DNA from 2 places in the Streptomyces sp. C11-1 genome. Region 1 is predicted to be linked to the other one. Evidence: riboswitches for the same ligand, from Rfam matches in the RefSeq annotation. Region 1 holds a riboswitch; the other holds the start of a gene.
The links. A riboswitch is a leader RNA that binds a small molecule or an ion and turns the genes downstream of it on or off. The one in region 1 is predicted to bind cobalamin.
Positions count from the first base shown of each region.

Region 1 (4,313 bases):
CGCCGCGGTCATGTCGGCCGGCTGGTCCTCGATCAACGGCGGCACCGTCGTCACCAAGGTGCTGCTGCCCGCGATCGCCGCTCCGCTCGTCGCCGGTCTCGCAGCGATGCTGGCCACGCGGCTGACGTACCGGATCAACCGGAACGTCACCGACCCGAACCAGCTCAAGTCGACGGCCAAGGGCTACCGGACCGGGCAGATCGCCTCGGCCGGTCTCGTCTCGCTCGCCCACGGCACCAACGACGCCCAGAAGACGATGGGCATCATCACCCTGGCCCTGGTGACCGGCGGCGTCCTCGCCCCCGGCTCCAACCCGCCGATGTGGGTCATCGTCTCCGCCGGTGTCGCCATCGCGCTCGGCACCTACCTCGGCGGCTGGCGCATCATCCGCACCATGGGCAAGGGCCTGACCGACCTCCAGCCGCCGCAGGGCTTCGCCGCCCAGACCAGCGCGGCGACCGTCATCCTGGCCTCCTCGCACCTCGGCTTCTCGCTCTCCACCACCCAGTCCTGCTCGGGTGCCGTGATGGGCGCGGGCCTCGGCCGCAAGGGCGGCGTGGTCCGCTGGTCCACCGCCACCCGGATGTTCGTCGCCTGGGGCCTCACGCTCCCGGCCGCGGGTCTGGTCGGCGCGGGTGCCGAGTTCCTCACCAAGCAGGGCCCCTGGGGTGTCGCCGTCACCGCGGCCATCCTGGTCGGCGGCTCCTTCGCCATCTGGCTGGCCTCGCGCCGCCAGCCGGTCGACCACACCAACGTCAACGACACCGAGGAAGCGGCGGCGAACGAGCCGCAGGGCGTCGTCACCACCGCCATCGCCGCGGTCTCCCCGCCCCCCGCGGGCGCACCGGTCTCCGACCTCTCGACCACCATCCCGGCCCCGGCCGCGGCACCCGACGACACGCCCCGCCCCGCGGCCACGGTGTAAGGACAGATCCGTATGAAAATCGACTGGGCAGCTCTCGCCTCCGTCTTCGGTGTCAGTCTCGTGATCACCGTCGCGCTGGTCGGCGTCTTCACCCTGGGCATCGTCGCCCTCTCCAAGCTGTCGGCCCCGGCCGGCGGCAGCGGCTCCGGGAGCGGTGCCTCCGGCGGTACCGCCGCGCTGGCGCGCACCAGCGCGTACGCCTGCTTCGCGGCGTGCGCGGCGGCGGTCTCGTACGGGATCTATCTGATCGTCGCCTGACGCGTCCCACGGCACCCCTCATCGGGCCGGACACACCTCGTGTGTGTCCGGCCCGATGTGCGTCTGCGCACACCTGGCCTCCGCAGGTCAACAGCAAGTTGACGGCTGTTCTCGCAGCGTGGTGGACTGCCGGAGCCATTCACGGCGACAGCAGAGGAAGCCGGTGCGAATCCGGCGCGGTCCCGCCACTGTCACCGGGGAGCACTCCCCCACACCGGACGTCACGACCTGTCGGGACACCGGATGTCACGGCCCGTCGCGCACGGGCTGGAAGGCCGGGGGAGCTGCGGATCCGGGAGCCAGGAGACTCTCGTCGCCGCTCTCGTCGAACCAGGGCGCGGACCCTGAGTTAAGGACCTATGCCATGTCCGGCCGCCGTGCGCCGCATCCAGTGCCCCCTCACTCCGGAACGCCCCGACCCACGACGGGCTGAGCCGTGCGTGCCGATCGCCTCTTCGCGTACGGCGCCACGGCCGGAATGGTCGCCGACGCGCTCTTCGGCGACCCCCGGCGGGGCCACCCCGTCGCCGGGTTCGGCCGGGCCGCCGCGCGGGTGGAGTCCCTGCTGTGGCGTGACGACCGGGGCCGGGGCGCGCTGCACACCCTCATGTGCGCCGGAGGCGCCGTGGGGGCCGCCGCGCTGGCCGCCCGTGCGGTACGGGAGCGCCCCGCGCTCGCCGTCGCGCTGACCGCCGCCGCCACCTGGTCGGTCGTCGGCGGTACGTCGCTGGGCCGGGAGGCCCGCGCCATCGGGGGCGCGCTGGCCGCCGGGGACCTTGAGGTCGCCCGGGAACGGCTGCCGCATCTGTGCGGGCGCGACCCGCACTCCCTGGACGGGCCTGGGATCGCCCGCGCCGTCGTGGAATCGGTCGCCGAGAACACCTCGGACGCCGTCGTCGGCGCGCTCGTGTGGGGCGCCGTCGGCGGGGTGCCCGGACTCGTCGGCTTCCGGGCCGTGAACACGCTCGACGCGATGGTCGGCCACAAGTCGCCCCGCCACCGCCGTTACGGATGGGCCTCGGCTCGCCTGGACGACCTCGCTGGGTGGCCCGGCGCCCGGCTGACGGCCGCGCTGGCCGTGGTGGCGGGCGGGCGGCCGTCCGAGGCCGTACGCGCCTGGAAGGCGGACGCGGGGCGCCACCCGAGCCCGAACGCGGGACCGGTGGAGGCCGCGTTCGCGGGGGCGCTCGGCGTACGACTGGGGGGAACGCTGGCGTACGCGGGGCGCGTGGAGCACCGGCCCGTACTGAACGGGGAGTCCGGCCGGGACGTGCGCGGCGACGACATCGAACGCGCGGTGCGGCTGTCGCGCCGGGTGAGTGCGCTGGCCCTGGGTGTGTGCGTGGCGGCGCGGATGGTCGCGGGGCGGGCCGCCGGGCGGTCGGCTGCGGGACGAAGGCGGGGGCGGTCATGAACGGTCCGGCACGGAACGCGGTACGGGAACGGGAGCGGGCATGAGTGGTGGGCTGCTGGTCGCGGGGACCACATCGGACGCGGGCAAGAGCGTCGTCACGGCGGGCATCTGCCGCTGGCTGGTGCGCCGGGGCGTGAAGGTCGCGCCGTTCAAGGCGCAGAACATGTCCCTCAACTCCTTCGTGACCCGCGAGGGCGCGGAGATCGGGCGCGCCCAGGCGATGCAGGCGCAGGCGGCCCGGGTGGAGCCGACCGCCCTGATGAACCCGGTGCTGCTGAAGCCGGGCGGCGACCGGTCCAGCCAGGTGGTCCTGATGGGCAGGCCGGTCGGTGAGATGAGCGCCCGGGGCTACCACGGGGGGCGTCAGGAGGCGCTGCTCGGGACGGTCACGGACTGCCTGGAGCAGCTGCGGTCGGCCTATGACGCGGTGATCTGCGAAGGGGCCGGTTCGCCGGCCGAGATCAACCTCCGCCGGACCGACATCGTGAACATGGGCATCGCGCGGGCGGCCCGCTTCCCCGTGCTGGTGGTCGGGGACATCGACCGGGGCGGGGTCTTCGCCTCGTTCTTCGGGACGACGGCGCTGCTCGGCGCCGAGGACCAGTCGCTGGTCGCGGGCTACCTGGTGAACAAGTTCCGGGGCGATGTCTCGCTGCTGGAACCGGGGCTGGACATGCTGTACGGGCTGACCGGGCGACGGACGTACGGAGTTCTGCCGTACGCCCACGGACTCGGCATCGACGAGGAGGACGGCCTGCGGGTGTCCCTGCGGGGTGCGGTACGGGAGTCGGTCGTGGCTCCCCCGCACGGTGAGGACGTGTTGCGGGTCGCGGTGTGCGCGGTGCCGTTGATGTCGAACTTCACGGACGTGGACGCGCTGGCCGCCGAACCGGGCGTCGTGGTGCGGTTCGTGGACCGGGCCGAGGAGCTGGCCGACGCGGACCTGGTGGTCGTGCCCGGGACGCGGGGCACGGTGAAGGCGCTGGCCTGGCTGCGCGAGCGGGGTCTCGCGGACGCGCTGGTGCGGCGGGCGGCGGAGGGCCGGCCGGTGCTGGGGATCTGCGGCGGGTTCCAGGTGCTCGGTGAGCGGATCGAGGACGAGGTGGAGTCGCGGGCGGGGGTCGTGGACGGGCTGGGGCTGCTGCCGGTGACCGTCCGCTTCGACCGGGCCAAGACGCTGGCGCGGCCGGTGGGTTCGGCGCTGGGTGAGGTGGTGGAAGGGTACGAGATCCACCACGGGGTGGCCGATGTGCGGGGCGGGGAACCGTTCCTGGACGGGTGCCGGGTGGGTGCGGTGTGGGGGACGCACTGGCACGGGTCGCTGGAGAGCGACGCGTTCCGGCGGCGGTTCCTGGCGGAGGTGGCCCGGGCCGCCGGGCGACGGTTCGTTCCTGCGCCGGACACGAGTTTCGGGGTGTTGCGGGAGGAGCAGTTGGACCGGCTGGGGGATCTGGTGGAGGAGCATGCGGATACGGACGCGCTGTGGCGGCTCATCGAGGGCGGGGCGCCGGCCGGGTTGCCGTTCGTGCCGCCGGGGGCGCCGCCGTTGGGGGCGGGTACGTCGTCGGAGAGCCGGAGCGCTGCCCCGGACCCCGCTCCTCGATCGCCGGAGGGGCTTGTAGTGACCGCTCACGTCAAAGCTGAAGAGCATGTCAACGAGGAGGCCAAGTGAGTACGCCGTATCCCTTCACCGCGATCGTCGGGCAGGACGACCTG
Region 1 is NZ_CP134500.1:1,299,147-1,303,459, forward strand. It holds gene RI138_RS05685 (inorganic phosphate transporter) at 1-925, shown strand, start outside; gene RI138_RS05690 (hypothetical protein) at 938-1,183, shown strand; cobalamin riboswitch at 1,338-1,492, shown strand; gene RI138_RS05695 (cobalamin biosynthesis protein) at 1,620-2,597, shown strand; gene RI138_RS05700 (cobyric acid synthase) at 2,638-4,269, shown strand; gene RI138_RS05705 (putative cobaltochelatase) at 4,266-4,313, shown strand, end outside.

Region 2 (4,313 bases), 5.1 Mb from region 1:
TCCTGGTCGCCGTCGGGGTAGCAGCCGACGCTCAACTCCCCCAGGCGGCACTCGGCCGCCGTGCGCAGCGCGGAGCGGGCCACATCGTCGAGCGCGGCTCCCTGCGCGGTGCGCGCGGCGACGTGGTCGAGCAGTTCGTCGGCCGCTTCGGCCATGCGCCGCGGGGCCGGGTCGTCGTAGCGCATCCAGTGCCACCGCCCCACGGCGCGCCCGACGATACCCTCCGACGCCTCGCCCAAGCGCCGGGCGTCCACCTCATGACACGTCACTTCCCGCACGTCCGCAGCCCTTTCGTGATCTTCGATCCGGAAGCGGCACGCTATCAGCGGGCTCGGACATTCCCCGGCCCGCACGGGAACGTCATCAGCGGGATCGGACATTCACCGGCCGTACGGGAACGTCCCGGGGCGGGAGCAGCGGTGGCCGCTCCCGCCCCGGGGCGGATCACGCCGCTTCGGTGGGCAGCTCCGCGCGGATCTGCCGCGCGGCGGCGACCAGGTTCTCCAGGGAGGCCCGGGTCTCGGGCCAGCCGCGGGTCTTCAGGCCGCAGTCGGGGTTCACCCAAAGCCGCTCGGCCGGGATGGCCTCAAGTCCCTTGCGCAGCAGGGCCGCCGCCTCTTCGGTGCTCGGGATGCGCGGGGAGTGGATGTCGTAGACGCCGGGCCCGGCCTCACGCGGGTAGCCGTGGGCGGCGAGTTCGCGGGCGACCTGCATATGGGATCGGGCGGCCTCCAGGCTGATGACGTCGGCGTCGAGGTCGTCGATGGCCTGGACGATGTCACCGAACTCCGCGTAGCACATGTGGGTGTGGATCTGGGTGTCCGGCCGTACCCCGGCGGTGGCGAGCCGGAAGGACTCGGTCGCCCACTCCAGGTACGCGGCATGCTCGGCGGCCCGCAGCGGCAGCGTCTCGCGGAGCGCGGGCTCGTCGACCTGGATAACCGAAGTGCCGCTCGCCTCCAGGTCGTTGACCTCGTCACGGAGGGCGAGGGCCACCTGGCGGGCGGTTTCGCCGAGCGGCTGGTCGTCGCGGACGAAGGACCAGGCGAGCATGGTGACCGGGCCGGTGAGCATGCCCTTGACGGGGCGCTCGGTCAGCGACTGCGCGTAGGTGGTCCAGCGCACGGTCATCGGCTCGGGCCGCGAGATGTCCCCGGCGAGCACCGGCGGGCGGACGTATCGGGTGCCGTAGGACTGGACCCAGCCGTGCCGGGTGGCGAGGTAGCCGGTGAGCTGCTCGGCGAAGTACTGGACCATGTCGTTGCGTTCGGGCTCGCCGTGCACAAGGACGTCGATCCCGGCTTTCTCCTGGAAGGAGAGGACCTCGCGGATCTCGTCCTTGATCCGCTCCTCGTACCCGGCCTCGTCGATCCGGCCCGCCCGCAGGTCCGCGCGGGCGGTGCGCAGTTCGGTGGTCTGCGGGAACGAGCCGATGGTGGTGGTCGGGAGCTGCGGCAGCCCGAGGTGGGCGCGCTGGGCGGCGGCCCGCTCGGGGTACGGCTGGGAGCGGCGGCCGTCGGCTCCGGTGATGGCCGCCGTACGGTCCCGGACGGCCGGGTCATGGGTGAGCGCGGCCCCGGCGCGGGAGGCCAGGTCGGCGCGGTTGGCGGCCAGGTCGGCCGCGATGGCGCCGGTGCCGCCGGCCAGGCCGCGGGCCAGGACCACGATCTCCTCGGTCTTCTGCCGGGCGAAGGCCAGCCAGCGGGCGATCTGCGGGTCGATGTCGCGCTCGGCGTCCGCGTCCAGCGGGACGTGGAGAAGGGAGCAGGAGGCGGAGACGTCGACGCGGTCGGCGAGGCCGAGAAGCGTGCCGAGGGTGGCGAGCGACTTCTCGTAGTCGTTGATCCAGATGTTGCGGCCGTTGACGACGCCCGCGACCAGGCGCTTGCCGGGCAGGCCGCCCGCCGCCGCGAGATCGTCGAGGTTGCCCGCGCCGGACTCGGTGAAGTCGACCGCCAGTCCGTCGACGGGGGCCTTGGCCAGGACCGGCAGCGCGTCGCCGAGCCGCCCGAAATAGGAGGCGACCAGCAGCTTGGGCCGGTCGGCGAGTGCGCCCAGCTCGCGGTAGGCGCGGGCGGCGGCGTTCAGTTCGGCGGGGGTGCGGTCCTGGACGAGGGCGGGCTCGTCCAGCTGCACCCATGCGGCGCCCGCCGCGCGGAGGCCGGCGAGGACTTCGGCGTACACCGGGAGGAGCCGGTCCAGCAGGGTCAGCGGCTCGAAGCCGGCGGCGACACCGGGGGCCGCCTTGGCGAGCAGGAGGTAGGTGACGGGGCCGACGAGGACCGGGCGCGGGGTGTGGCCGAGCGCGAGGGCTTCCTTGAACTCGGCGACCTGCTTGGCGGGGTCGGCGGTGAACACGGTGTCGGGCCCGAGCTCGGGCACCAGGTAGTGGTAGTTGGTGTCGAACCACTTCGTCATCTCCAGCGGCGCGACGTCCTGGGTGCCGCGGGCCATGGCGAAGTATCCGTCGAGGGCGTCGGAGCGGACGGCGTCGCGGTGCCGCGCGGGGACAGCGCCGACCATGACGCTGGTGTCCAGAACATGGTCGTAGTACGAGAAATCACCGGTCGGCACCTCGTGGACTCCGGCCTCGGCGAGCTGCCGCCAGGTTCCCCGGCGCAGTTCGGCGGCGGTCCGCCGGAGGGTGTCCGCGTCGACGCGGCCCTTCCAGTAGCCCTCGATGGCCTTCTTCAGTTCACGGTTCCGACCCTGGCGGGGGTAGCCGTACACGGTGGCCCGTGCTGCCGCGGCTGCGGGCTTCGCTGTCACGTGACTCTCCTTCGCGAGCGTGGCTGCTTGCTGATCCCGGGACGGGACGCGGACACGAAGGGGTGACGCATCGGGCGGAGAGCAGGACACACTGGACCGTGTCCGTCCGCCTGACGGTTACGCCGACCCGCCCACGAGGTCACCGGGAACTCCGCACGCGAACGGTCACGTGCGGGCAACGGGCAGGTCTTCGGACTCGCGGGCACGCCTGCCGGGGCAGACACCTACTGGCCGTCGCTTCCCAGACCCGGCCGGGCCCAGTGCGTATGACGGCGGTCGTTCCCACTCACCGCTGCGGGGCAGTCCCGGATTCCCACCGGGTTCCCTCTTACGACTCCCTGCCTGGCGGACAGGGCGAACCAGCTGCACCGGTCACCCTAAGGGGGAGACCGCCGGGCGCACACCGTTGTTCACACTTCGAACGGTGAGGTGAGACACGGGTGCCCGAATAAGCCCCCTCTGGGTGTGCGGGGGCGGAGACCCAGATGTAACCGAATGGCGTAGGAAAGGCGGAACCACAGAGCGTCAAAAGCCGTTCTTCTTCCCACTACACGGCCCGCCGACCCCCGGCGGGGCCGACCGAGGAACGGAAAACGCCATATGAAGAAGACAGTTGGGTGGGCCCAGGACGGCGACGACTGGACGATCACCGTGAACGGCACGCAGTACCGCGCGATCGAGCGGCCGGCGGACGGCCGGGTGCACAACTACCTGGTGCGGGGTGACGACCTGAGCGCCGAGTGCCCGAGCCTCGGCCACGGGCTGGGCGTCATCCGGGAACACGAGTCCCGGCGCTGACGCCGGCCGGTCAGCCGAGCGGGCCGCCCCCAGAGCCGTCCGCGCCTTCCGCCGGGCGGCCCGCCCCTTCCGCCTCGTCCCGCCCCTGCCGCAGCAGGTAGGTGTCCATGATCCAGCCGTGCCGCTCGCGGGCCTCCGCGCGCAGCCGGCTGATCCGGCCGGCGACCTCGTCGAGCGGGCCGGAGACCAGGATCTCGTCGGGGGTGCCGAGGTACGCACCCCAGTGGATCCACAGACCCCTGCCCGTCAGATGGGTGAAGGTCTCGTGGCCGTCGAGCATCACCACGATGTCGCCGTCGTCCTCGGGGAAGCCCTGGGCGAGCCGTCTACCGGGGGTGATGCGGATGGGGCGGCCGACCCGGTTCAGGGTGACGCGGTGCCGGGCGGCGAGGGCGGAGACGCTGCTGATGCCGGGGATCACCTCATGGCCGAAATTCACCGTGCCGCGGCCCCGGATGTCCGCCAGGATCGCGAGCGTGCTGTCGTACAGGGACGGGTCGCCCCACACCAGGAAGGCCCCGCACTCCCCCGGCGCGAGCTCCTCGATGATCAGGCGTTCGCAGATGTCGGCGCGGCGGCGGCGCCAGTCGTGCACGGCCGAGGCGTAGCGCGCACCGTCGTCCTGGGTGCGGTCGCGCCACGGGTCCTCGGCCTCCACGACCCGGTAGGGGCCGGTGAGGTGCTCGTCGAGGATGTCGCGCCGCAGCCGGGTCAGGGACTCCTTCTCGCGGCCCTTGCCGAGGACG
Region 2 is NZ_CP134500.1:6,426,577-6,430,889, reverse strand. It holds gene RI138_RS28410 (Imm49 family immunity protein) at 1-278, opposite strand, end outside; gene metE (5-methyltetrahydropteroyltriglutamate--homocysteine S-methyltransferase) at 445-2,769, opposite strand; cobalamin riboswitch at 2,934-3,148, opposite strand; gene RI138_RS28400 (hypothetical protein) at 3,370-3,567, shown strand; gene cobF (precorrin-6A synthase (deacetylating)) at 3,578-4,313, opposite strand, start outside.
Region 2: it holds a riboswitch for cobalamin, as region 1 does, so the genes downstream of both, metE (5-methyltetrahydropteroyltriglutamate--homocysteine S-methyltransferase) here and RI138_RS05695 (cobalamin biosynthesis protein) in region 1, are expected to answer to the same signal.